3 regions of the Kineococcus deserti genome follow, and region 2 is predicted to be linked to each of the others. Evidence: riboswitches for the same ligand, from Rfam matches in the RefSeq annotation. Region 2 holds a riboswitch; each other region holds the start of a gene.
What was found. A riboswitch is a leader RNA that binds a small molecule or an ion and turns the genes downstream of it on or off. The one in region 2 is predicted to bind S-adenosylmethionine.
Positions count from the first base shown of each region.

Region 1: linked by a shared signal. The riboswitch ahead of ACRYR2_RS02865 (MetQ/NlpA family ABC transporter substrate-binding protein) and the one ahead of ACRYR2_RS07685 (ABC transporter substrate-binding protein) in region 2 are both predicted to bind S-adenosylmethionine.
Region 3: linked by a shared signal. The riboswitch ahead of ACRYR2_RS09925 (ABC transporter substrate-binding protein) and the one ahead of ACRYR2_RS07685 (ABC transporter substrate-binding protein) in region 2 are both predicted to bind S-adenosylmethionine.

Region 1 covers NZ_JBJLSI010000002.1:187,741-191,009, reverse strand. Annotated here, with positions in the region: gene ACRYR2_RS02870 (methionine ABC transporter ATP-binding protein) at 1-650, opposite strand, end outside; gene ACRYR2_RS02865 (MetQ/NlpA family ABC transporter substrate-binding protein) at 647-1,597, opposite strand; SAM riboswitch class IV at 1,665-1,775, opposite strand; gene ACRYR2_RS02860 (LLM class flavin-dependent oxidoreductase) at 1,819-3,222, opposite strand; gene ACRYR2_RS02855 (dipeptide ABC transporter ATP-binding protein) at 3,219-3,269, opposite strand, start outside.
Region 2 covers NZ_JBJLSI010000007.1:53,787-57,055, reverse strand. Annotated here, with positions in the region: gene metE (5-methyltetrahydropteroyltriglutamate--homocysteine S-methyltransferase) at 1-1,475, shown strand, start outside; SAM riboswitch class I at 1,649-1,742, shown strand; gene ACRYR2_RS07685 (ABC transporter substrate-binding protein) at 1,937-3,269, shown strand, end outside.
Region 3 covers NZ_JBJLSI010000009.1:118,437-121,705, reverse strand. Annotated here, with positions in the region: gene ACRYR2_RS09925 (ABC transporter substrate-binding protein) at 1-1,136, opposite strand, end outside; SAM riboswitch class I at 1,352-1,442, opposite strand; partial or broken gene ACRYR2_RS09920 (Rne/Rng family ribonuclease) at 2,383-3,269, shown strand, end outside.

The DNA of each region.
Region 1 (3,269 bases), on a different contig from region 2:
ACGGCCACCCGGTCGGCGATCTGCCGCACGGCCTCCATCTCGTGCGTGATGACCACGATCGTCACGCCGAGTTCGGTGTTCACCCGGCGCAGCAGCGACAGGACCTCGGTGGTGGTCTCGGGGTCCAGGGCGCTGGTGGCCTCGTCGGCCAGCAGCAGCGGCGGGTTCGTCGCGAGCGCACGGGCGATCCCGACGCGCTGCTTCTGCCCGCCGGACAACTGCTCGGGATAGCTGTGGGCGCGGTCCAGCAACCCGACGAAGTCGAGCAGCTCGGCCGTGCGGCGGTCCCGTTCCTTCGGCCCGACGCCGGCGACCTTCAGCGGGTACGCGACGTTCCCGGCCACGGTCCGGGACCGGAACAGGTTGAACTGCTGGAAGATCATCCCGATCTTGGACCGGGCGGCCCGCAACTGCTTCTCGGACAGCTTGGTCAGGTCCTGCCCGCCGACCAGGACGTGGCCCGACGTCGGCTTCTCGAGGGCGTTGAGCAGCCGCACGAGGGTCGACTTGCCGGCCCCGGAGTACCCGATGACCGCCAGCACCTCGCCCTCGAGCACGTCGAGCGAAACGGCGTCGACCGCCGTGACGGTGGACCCGTCACGACGGCCGAAGCTCTTGGAGACCTTCTCCAGGGTGATGAGCGCGCTCACTGGCCCGCGGCGGCCTTCGCGTCCTCTTCGACCTCGGCGAGGCTGGCCTGCAGGTCGGCGGCCGGGACGTCCTGGACGACGGCGCTCGGGTTGTCCTGCAGGAAGACCTCCTGCACGGCCGGGTCGTGGAACAGGTCCACGAGCTTCGCGTAGGTCTCGTCGTCCTTGTCCTCGGCGCGGGCGGCGAAGATGTTGACGTACGGGGCGGCCGCGGCGGCGGTCGGGTCGTCGGCGACGATGATGTCGTCCTCGGGCAGGCCCGCGGCCGTGGCGTAGTTGTTGTTCACGACGGCGGCGGCGACCGAGCCGCTCTGCAGCGCGCTGGCGGTCTGGTCCGCGGCGACCGCGGTGACCTGGACCTTGGAGGTCTCGATGTCGTTGGTCGTGGAGAAGGCGGTGCCGCCGTCCTTCAGCGTCAGCAGGCCACCCTGCTGCAGGACGAGCAGCGCGCGGGCCTGGTTGATCGCGTCGTTGGGGATGGCGACCTGGGCGTCGGCCGGCAGCGCCTCGGCGGAGTCGGCGGTCAGCGAGTACAGCGGCAGCGGGTAGACCGCGGTGGCGCCGACGGGCTGGATGTCGTCGTCGGCCTCGACGTTGTAGTTGGCGAGGTACTGGATGTGCTGGAACTGGTTCAGGTCCAGCTCACCCTGCGACAGCGCCGGGTTCGGCAGCGTGTAGTCGGAGAAGTTGACCAGTTCGACGGTCACGCCGAGCTGCGACTTCGCCAGGTCGGTGTAGGTGCGCCAGTAGGGCAGCGACTGGTCCGCGACGCCGATGCGCACGGTCTCGCCGGAGGACTCGCCGCCGGCCGTGGTGCTCGTGGAGTCGTCCCGGTTGCCCAGGACGAGCGCCACGACCACGACGGCGATCACGACGACGGCGGCGACGATCCCGATGAGCAGACCGCGACGCTTCGGCTTGTCGGGCAGGGCGGGGGCGTTGGACACGAGGGACTCCGGAGGTCGATCGGGCGGGCGCGCGGCTCGCTGCACTCCGTGGTCGACGGCGTCCGGTGATCCGCGCTTGCCGGACGGGGTCGTCCGGCCAGGTCCTCACCTGGGGCACCCCACCGCGGAGGAGGGTTGCCGGACAGCCAGCCAGGGCTTCGCGCTGTCACTCATGACCTGTGTGAACCTTAACACCGCCGCGACGGCCCGCACACCGCTTCTCAGGAGACCGGCACGACCTGCGCCTGCGGGACCCGGTCCGTCCCGAAGGCCCCCCGGTACCGGGCCGCCGGGTGCCGCTCGTTGAGCCGGGGCGAGCCGAAGAGCTTCTGCCGCAGCGGACCCGGCGCGTACTCCGCCTGCGCCAGCCCGCGCTCGCGCAGCACCGGCAGCACGTGGTCGGCGAACTCGGCGAACGACCCGGGGATCACCCAGTTGATCACGTTGATCCCGTCGACCCCCGCCTGCTGCCACTGCGCCAGCCGGTCGGCGATCTGCTCGGGCGTGCCGACGACGCGCTGGCTGGTGGCCCGCTGACGGGCCAGGTCGGCCACGACGGGTTCGCGGTCGGTGATGTGCTTGGACAACCACTCGGTGAACCCGCGGGCGGTGTCGGTCTCGACGTCCTTCAGCGGCGTCTGCGGCGGGTAGACCCGGCCCGTGCGGTCCACGACGGCGGCGTGCGCCAGGTACCCGTCGACGCTGACGAACTCGTCGTGCTCGGCGGCCTTGCGCTGCGCCTCCTCCTCGGTCGAGCCGATGACGAAGCTCAGGCCCTGGTAGAAGGTCACGTCCTCCGGGCGACGGCCGGCGGCGACGGCCAGTTCGCGCGTCTCGCGGATCTGCTGCGTCGCCAGCACCGGTGAGGGGGAGATGACGAACACGGCCTCGGCGTGCTGCGCCGCGAACCGCCGCCCCGACAGGGACGAGCCGGCCTGGAACAGCAGCGGGGTGCGCTGCGGAGACGGCGAGGGCAGGTGCGGTCCCTCGACCCGGTACCGCTGCCCGGAGTGGAAGATCTTGTGGATCTTCGCAGGGTCGGCGTGCACGCCGTTCGCCTTGTCGGCCAGCAGGGCGTCGTCCTCCCAGGACCCCTCCCAGAGCTTGTAGACGACGTCGACGTACTCCTGCGCCCAGCGGTAGCGCTCGGCGTGCTCGGTGATCCGGTCCAGGCCGTAGTTGCGGGCTCCGTTGTCCTGGGTGCCGGTGACGACGTTCCAGGCGATCCGGCCGTTCGAGATGTGGTCCAGCGTCGAGATCTGCCGGGCGAAGTTGAACGGGTGGTTCTGGAACACGTTCGACGTCGTGGCGAACCCGAGGTGCTCGGTGTTCACCGCCAGCGCCGACAGCAGGACGGTCGGGTCGTTGGAGGGGATCTGCAGGCCCTCGCGGACGTACACGTCGAAGTCGGCGTCGGCGTCGCCGTACAACCCGCTGACGTCGGCGAAGAACATCGTGTCGAACTTCGCGGCCTCGAGCAGCTTCGCGGTCTCGATCCAGGTGCGCACGTCGTTGAACTCGTGCTGCCGCGCGTCCGGCCGGCGCCACTGGCCGTGCTGGATGTGGGACGTGGTGTTCATGACGAAGGCGTTGAAGCGCAACGGCTTCGTGGCGGGGTTGCTCACAGGTCGACCTCCTGGCCGGTGGCGAGGCGGGGCAGTGCGCTGACGAG
Region 2 (3,269 bases):
TCCCGGCCGACACCGGCGTGCTCGCCGGCAAGACCGTCGTCGGCGGCGTCGTGGACGGGCACAACGTCTGGCGCGCCGACCTCGTCGCGGCCCTGGCCCGGCTGCGGGAGTTCGAGGGCGTCGCCGGCCGCGTCGTCGCCGGAACCTCCACGTCCCTGCTGCACGTCCCGCACGACGTCTCCCGCGAGAGCCGGCTGGGCGAGCGGCTGCGCGGCTGGCTCGCGTTCGCCGACCAGAAGGTCGCCGAGGTCGTCCTGCTGGGCAGGGCCCTGGTGGACGCGGACAGCGTGCAGGCCGAACTCGCGGCCTCGGCCACGGCCCGCGCCGACCGGATCACCGCCCCCGGAGTGGTGCGCCCGGAGGTCCGCGACCGGCTCGCCGCCCTGACCCCGGACGCCTACGACCGCAGCGACTACGCCGTCCGCCGGCTGGCGCAGGAGGAGGCGCTGGGGTTGCCGGAGCTGCCCACGACGACCATCGGTTCCTTCCCGCAGACCACCGAGATCCGCGGTGCGCGGGCCGCCTGGACCCGCGGTGACCTGGCGCAGGCCGCGTACGAGGAGTTCCTGCGCGCCGAGATCGAGCGCGTCGTGCGGCTGCAGGAGGAACTCGGCCTGGACGTCGTCGTGCACGGTGAACCCGAGCGCAACGACATGGTCCAGTACTTCGCCGAGCAGCTCGACGGTTTCGCCGTCACCGCGCACGGCTGGGTCCAGTCGTACGGTTCGCGCTGCGTGCGGCCGCCGATCCTGTGGGGCGACGTCACGCGCCCGGCGCCCATCACGGTGCCGTGGAGTTCCTACACCGCGTCCCGGACGGTGAAACCCGTCAAGGGGATGCTGACCGGCCCCGTGACGATCCTGGCGTGGTCCTTCGTCCGCGACGACCAGCCGCTGGGGGACACCGCCCGCCAGGTCGCCCTGGCCCTGCGCGACGAGGTCGCCGACCTGGAGGCCGCGGGCATCGGGATCGTCCAGGTCGACGAACCGGCGTTGCGGGAACTGCTGCCGCTCAAGACCGCCGACCAGCCGGCGTACCTGGACTGGTCGGTCGCCTCGTTCCGGCTCGCGACCGCGGGAGCGGGCGACGCGACGCAGGTCCACACCCACCTGTGCTACTCCGAGTTCGGGGAGGTCATCGACGCCATCGACGGCCTGGACGCCGACGTGACGAGCATCGAGGCGGCCCGCTCGCGCATGGAGGTGCTGGCCGACATCGCCCGGGCCGGGTTCGCCCGCGGCATCGGCCCGGGGGTGTACGACATCCACTCCCCGCGGGTGCCCTCGACCGAGGAGGTCGTCGGCCTGCTGCGCGCGGCCGTCGCCTCCGTCCCGGCCCGGCAGGTGTGGGTCAACCCCGACTGCGGGCTGAAGACCCGCGGGTACGCCGAGACCACCGAGTCGTTGCGGCACCTGGTCGAGGCGGCGCGCACCGTCCGCGCAGAGCTGTCCGCGGCGGTCGCGCCCGCGCACTGACGCCCAGTCCTCGACGTCTGGACCCAACCCCTCGTGGTCGTGCGCTGTGCACGACCACGAGGAGCGGAGTGCGTGATCACCGGGGCACGTCGCGATGATCACGCACCTCCGGGACGGGCGCCCGGGTGCGGGGGTTGAGGTTCCGGCGGGCCGTCCCCTATGGTGAGGCCCGGACACCATCCAGAGCGGCTGAGAGACCTGGCTCGACGACGTCGCAGCAACCCCCCGGCCACCGGGCGCGGGTGCTTCCGCCAGGAACGATGGAGGAGTTGCCGTGGAACGCACATCGCACGTCGCGATCCTGCGCCGCGTCGTCGACTTCTGCCTGACCGCCTCCACCGGCTGTCGCTGACCAGCGATCCCGCACCACCCCGCCACCGGGGAACGTCCCGGTGCTGACGCGTACCCACCTCTGACGTGGGGGACGCGCCCTTCGCCGTTCCATCCAGCCTGGAGACCCCTTGCGCACCCGCACGCCCCTGTCCGCTGCCGCCGCCCTCACGTTCCTCGCCCTCACCGCCTGCGGTGGCGGCGACGCCTCCGGCGGCGAGAACTCCGCCGACGGCACCCCCGTGGCCGGCGGCGACCTCACGTTCGCCATCCAGGTCGACTCCGGGTGCATCGACCCGCAGCAGGTCGGCAACAACGACGCGTTGAACATCGGCCGGCAGCTGGTCGACTCCCTGACCGTCCAGGACCTCGACGGGCGGATCCAGCCGTGGCTGGCGCAGTCGTGGGAGGTCAGCCCGGACGCCACGACCTTCACGTTCCACCTGCGCGAGGGGGCGACGTTCTCCGACGGCACCCCGGTCGACGCGGCCGCGGTCAAGGCGAACCTCGACGGCATCGTCGCCCTGGGCGCCAAGGCGTCGCTGGGCTCGACCTACCTCGCGGGCTACACCGGCACCCAGACGCCGGACGCGCAGACGGCGGTCGTGACGTTCTCCCAGCCCAGCGCGCAGTTCCTGCAGGCCACCTCGACGATGAGCCTGGGGCTGCTGTCGGTGCCCACCACGACGGCGGACCCGGCGACCCGCTGCGACGGAACCACTCTCGTCGGCTCCGGTCCCTTCGTGGTGGACAGCTACGCCAAGGACGACAAGGCCGTCCTGGCCAAGCGCACCGGCTACGACTGGGCGCCGACGGGCGCGAAGCACACCGGTGAGGCCTACCTCGACACCATCACCTACCAGGTCGTCCCGGAGGCCAGCGTCCGCACGGGGTCGCTGCAGTCCGGCCAGATCGACGCGACGACGGGCATCGCCTCCCAGGACCTGCCGCAGTTCGACGGCAACGGTTTCTGGACCGAGCGCCGGGCGAACCCGGGCATCCCGTACAACTTCTTCGTCAACGAGTCGCGGCCCCTGTTCGCCGACGAGCGCGTGCGGCAGGCGCTGTCGAAGGCGATCGACCGCGAGGAGCTGGCCAGCATCCTCAACCCCGGGGACGTCGCCGTCAGTTCCGCGTTCTCCTCCTCGACGCCGGACGCCCCGGACGACTCCGCCGTGCTGGCCCACGACGTGGACGGGGCGAACGCGCTGCTCGACGAGGCCGGCTGGACCAAGGGCGCCGACGGCATCCGCGAGAAGGACGGGCAGAGGCTGACCTTCACGGTGACGTTCTGGCAGCCGACCTCGGCCGTGCTCGAACTCGTGCAGCAGCAGGTGCGCGAGGCCGGCATCGACCTGCAGCTCAAGCAGGGCACGACGGCCGAGACCCAGGCGCAGCAGGAGTCCGGGGACTACGACGTGATCTTCTACAACCTCACCCGGTCCGACCCGGACGTGGCGCGGA
Region 3 (3,269 bases), on a different contig from region 2:
GGGTCGATGCCCGACCCGGCCGTCGAGGCCAGCAGGAAGTTGCGCTCCCGGTCGGTGGCCCACTTGATGAACGCGGCCGCCTTGTCCTGCTGGGACGAGGCCGTCGAGACGCCGAGGCCGAAACCGGAGTCCAGCGCCGAACGCGGTGTCGTGTTCGACCCGCCGACCGGCAGCGTCACCACGCCCCACTTGTCGACGATCTTCGAGCTGGCCGGGTCCTGCGCCTTCAGCCCCAGGTCGGTCCAGGTGTCGAGCATCGCGCCCTGACCGGCCAGGAACGCCGAGTTGGCCTGGTCGAAGCCGGTCTGCAGCGGCGTCGGCAGCGCCGAGGGCGCCACGGTGATGAGGTGCTGCAGCGCGGCCAGCCCCTCCTGGCCCGCGAACGCCGGCCCGCCGTCGGCGTCGACCAGCGTCCCGCCGTACCCGGCGAGGCGGTTGATGAAGGAGCAGCCGAGGATCATCGGCACCTGCTGGCCCTCGACGATCGCGCCGTAGACGCTGCCGCCGGAGTCCTGGGTGATCTTCGCCGCGGCGGCGTCGTACTCGTCCCACGTCGTGGGCGGCTGCACGCCGTACCGCTCGAAAACCTCGGCGTTGTAGTAGAGGACGTGGGTGTCGCCGTCGAAGGGCAGGCCGTAGCGCTTGCCGTCCAGCAGCGTGTACGGGTCGTAGACCGACGGGAGGAAGTCGTCGGTGCCGATGTCGCCGTTCGCGCCGATCCAGTCGGTCAGGTCCACGAGGGCGTCGGCGTTCACCAGCTCACCGAGGCCGAAGTAGAAGTAGTCGAAGACGTCGAACTCCCCGTCGCCGCCCTGCACGTCCAGGATCTGCTTGCTCGTCAGCTGGTCGTAGGGGATCGCGGTGACCTCGAGCTTGCCGCCGAACTCCTGCTCGAACGCCGGCCCGAGCAGGTCGGTGAAGGCCAGCACGTGCGGCTGGTTGACCATCAGCTTGATGGTCGCGCCCTGCAGGTCGACGGCCTGCGCGGCGGCCAGCCCGGAGGCCGACTGCTCCTCACCGCAGGCGGCGAGCGCACCGAGCGCGCCGATGCCGAGGGCGGAGGACAGCACCCGGCGGCGGGAGGCGATCAGGCGCGAGGTGCTCGTGGGCAGAGGGGTGCGACGGGGCGCGGACATGGGTGTGCTCCGGTGGGTGGGCGGACGGACGTCCGTCGGGGGTGCGCGCGGTGGCGGCGCGCTCGGGAGGGGTCTGGGGGAGGGACTGCGCTGGTCAGAGAGCGCGGAGCGTCCCCCGGCGCATCGACGAACCCGGGGTACAGGTCATCGAGGCCGTGCGCGAGAGGTCGACGTGGTAACGCCGGGTCAGACGGGTACAGCTGGTCACAGCGGTTCCTCCATCGCCCCTGGCGGGAGCACCTGCCGCTCGCGCGGTGGTTGCTGTGGCGTCGACGAGCCAGGTCTCTCGGCCACTCTGGATGGGTGTTGATCAGACCGTAGCGGACGCGGGGGCCTCCTGACCACGTTCCTGCCGGATCGGTGCGAAGGGTCACCTGCGGTCGGCTGTGCCACACTGGCGGTGGCCGAGCGTTCCCCACACCGGGCGCGCGGCCCGCCGTCGAGACCGCCGCCTGGTGCGCGGGTCCCGGGCAGCGCCGCGGTCTGGTGGAAGGACCTCGCAGGCGCCCCGGCCCTCGTGCTGGACGACGACCGCCGGCGGCACGGGCGGAGCACGCGTCGCGCGAACCCGCCGGTGCACCGAGGACTTCCGTCGGGTGCGGGACGACCCGCCCGGCGATTCCGACGAGGACGCTCGAGCGGCCGCGGGTTGACCGGTGGAGCGGACGCTGCGGGCGAAGCGGAGCAACCCGTGACGACCACACCTGAAGAGAACGCCGCCGCAGCTGCCGCGGACGAGAAGACCACCCCCGCGACGAAGCCGCGGCGACGTCGCGCGGCCAGTCGTCCCGCCGGCCCGCCGGCGCACGTCGAGGCCCCTGTCGAGACCACCGTCGAGGCGGAGACGCCCGCCCCCGTGACCGTGCCGGCCCCCGACGCCCCCGCGGTCGAGGCACCCGCTGCCGAGGTGCCCGCTGCCGAGGAGGCGGCCCCGCGCCGCCGCACGCGCCGCGCCACCCGCAAGGTGGCCACCCCCGAGGTGAGCCCCGAGCCGGTCGCCGAGCCGGTCGCCGAACCGGTCGCCGCGGCCGAAGCGGCCGCCGAGCCCGCCGCCGACGAGGCCCCGGCCGAGCCGGTCAAGGCTCCTGCCCGGCGCCGCCGCTCCCGCAAGGCCACCGCTGCGCCCGTCGAGCCGACCGTCGAGCCGACCGTCGACGTGACCCCGGCGGCTCCAGAGGCGACGCCGGTGCCGGAGGTGGCCGAGGTCGCCGCCGTCGCCGAGGACGTCCCCGTCGAGGAGGCGCCCGTCGAGCAGCCCACCGGGGCCGGTGCGGCCCCGGCCGAGGCGCCCGTCGAGGAGCAGGTCGAGACCCGATCCGAGGCCCAGCCCGAGACCCAGCCCGACCTCATGGACGACCCGGTGCTCCTGCGCGCCGCCGGGATGGCCCGCGGTGGCCGCCGTGAGCGCACCGACGCCGAGCGCGCGGCCGACGCCGCCGCCCGCGCGACCGCCCTGTTCTTCCAGGCTCCCGAGGCCGAGGAGGCGCCTCGGCGCCGTCGCCGCGCCTCCGCCCCGGCCGGCCCGCCGCCCGGAGCCGACCAGGACGCCCTCGACGTCTTCGCCCGCCGCGCCTTCGAGACCGGGCAGGCCGACCAGGACGAGACCGACGAGGTCGACGAGGTCGACGAGGACGTGCTCGAAGGCACCGCCGACGACCTCGAGGAGACCCTGGACGACGCCGGCGCCGAGGACGACACCGAGGACGGCCAGGACGAGGACCGGGACGAGGACGGGGGTGCACCGCGCCGCCGCCGTCGCCGCGGCGGACGGGGCCGCCGCAGCCGCACCCGTGAGGACTCCGACGAGGAGGCTCCGACCGGGGACTCCGACGAGGAGGCCCGTGAGTCCGACGAGACCGAGGAGCCGGAGGAGTCCGAGGAGGACGCCGGCGAGGACACCGGCGAGGACGGCGAGGAGTCGTCGGGCTCGTCCCGGCGCCGTCGTCGCCGCCGTCGCCGCGGGGGGGCGGCCGACTCGGAGGAGACCTCGCCCGACGACCCGCCGAACACCGTCACCCGGGTCCGGGAACCGCGCCGGCCGCGCAGCACCGGCGGCACCGGCGGCACCGGCGAGGACGAGATCACCGCGCTGCGCGGCTCGACCCGCCTGGAGGCCAAGAAGCAGCGCCGCCG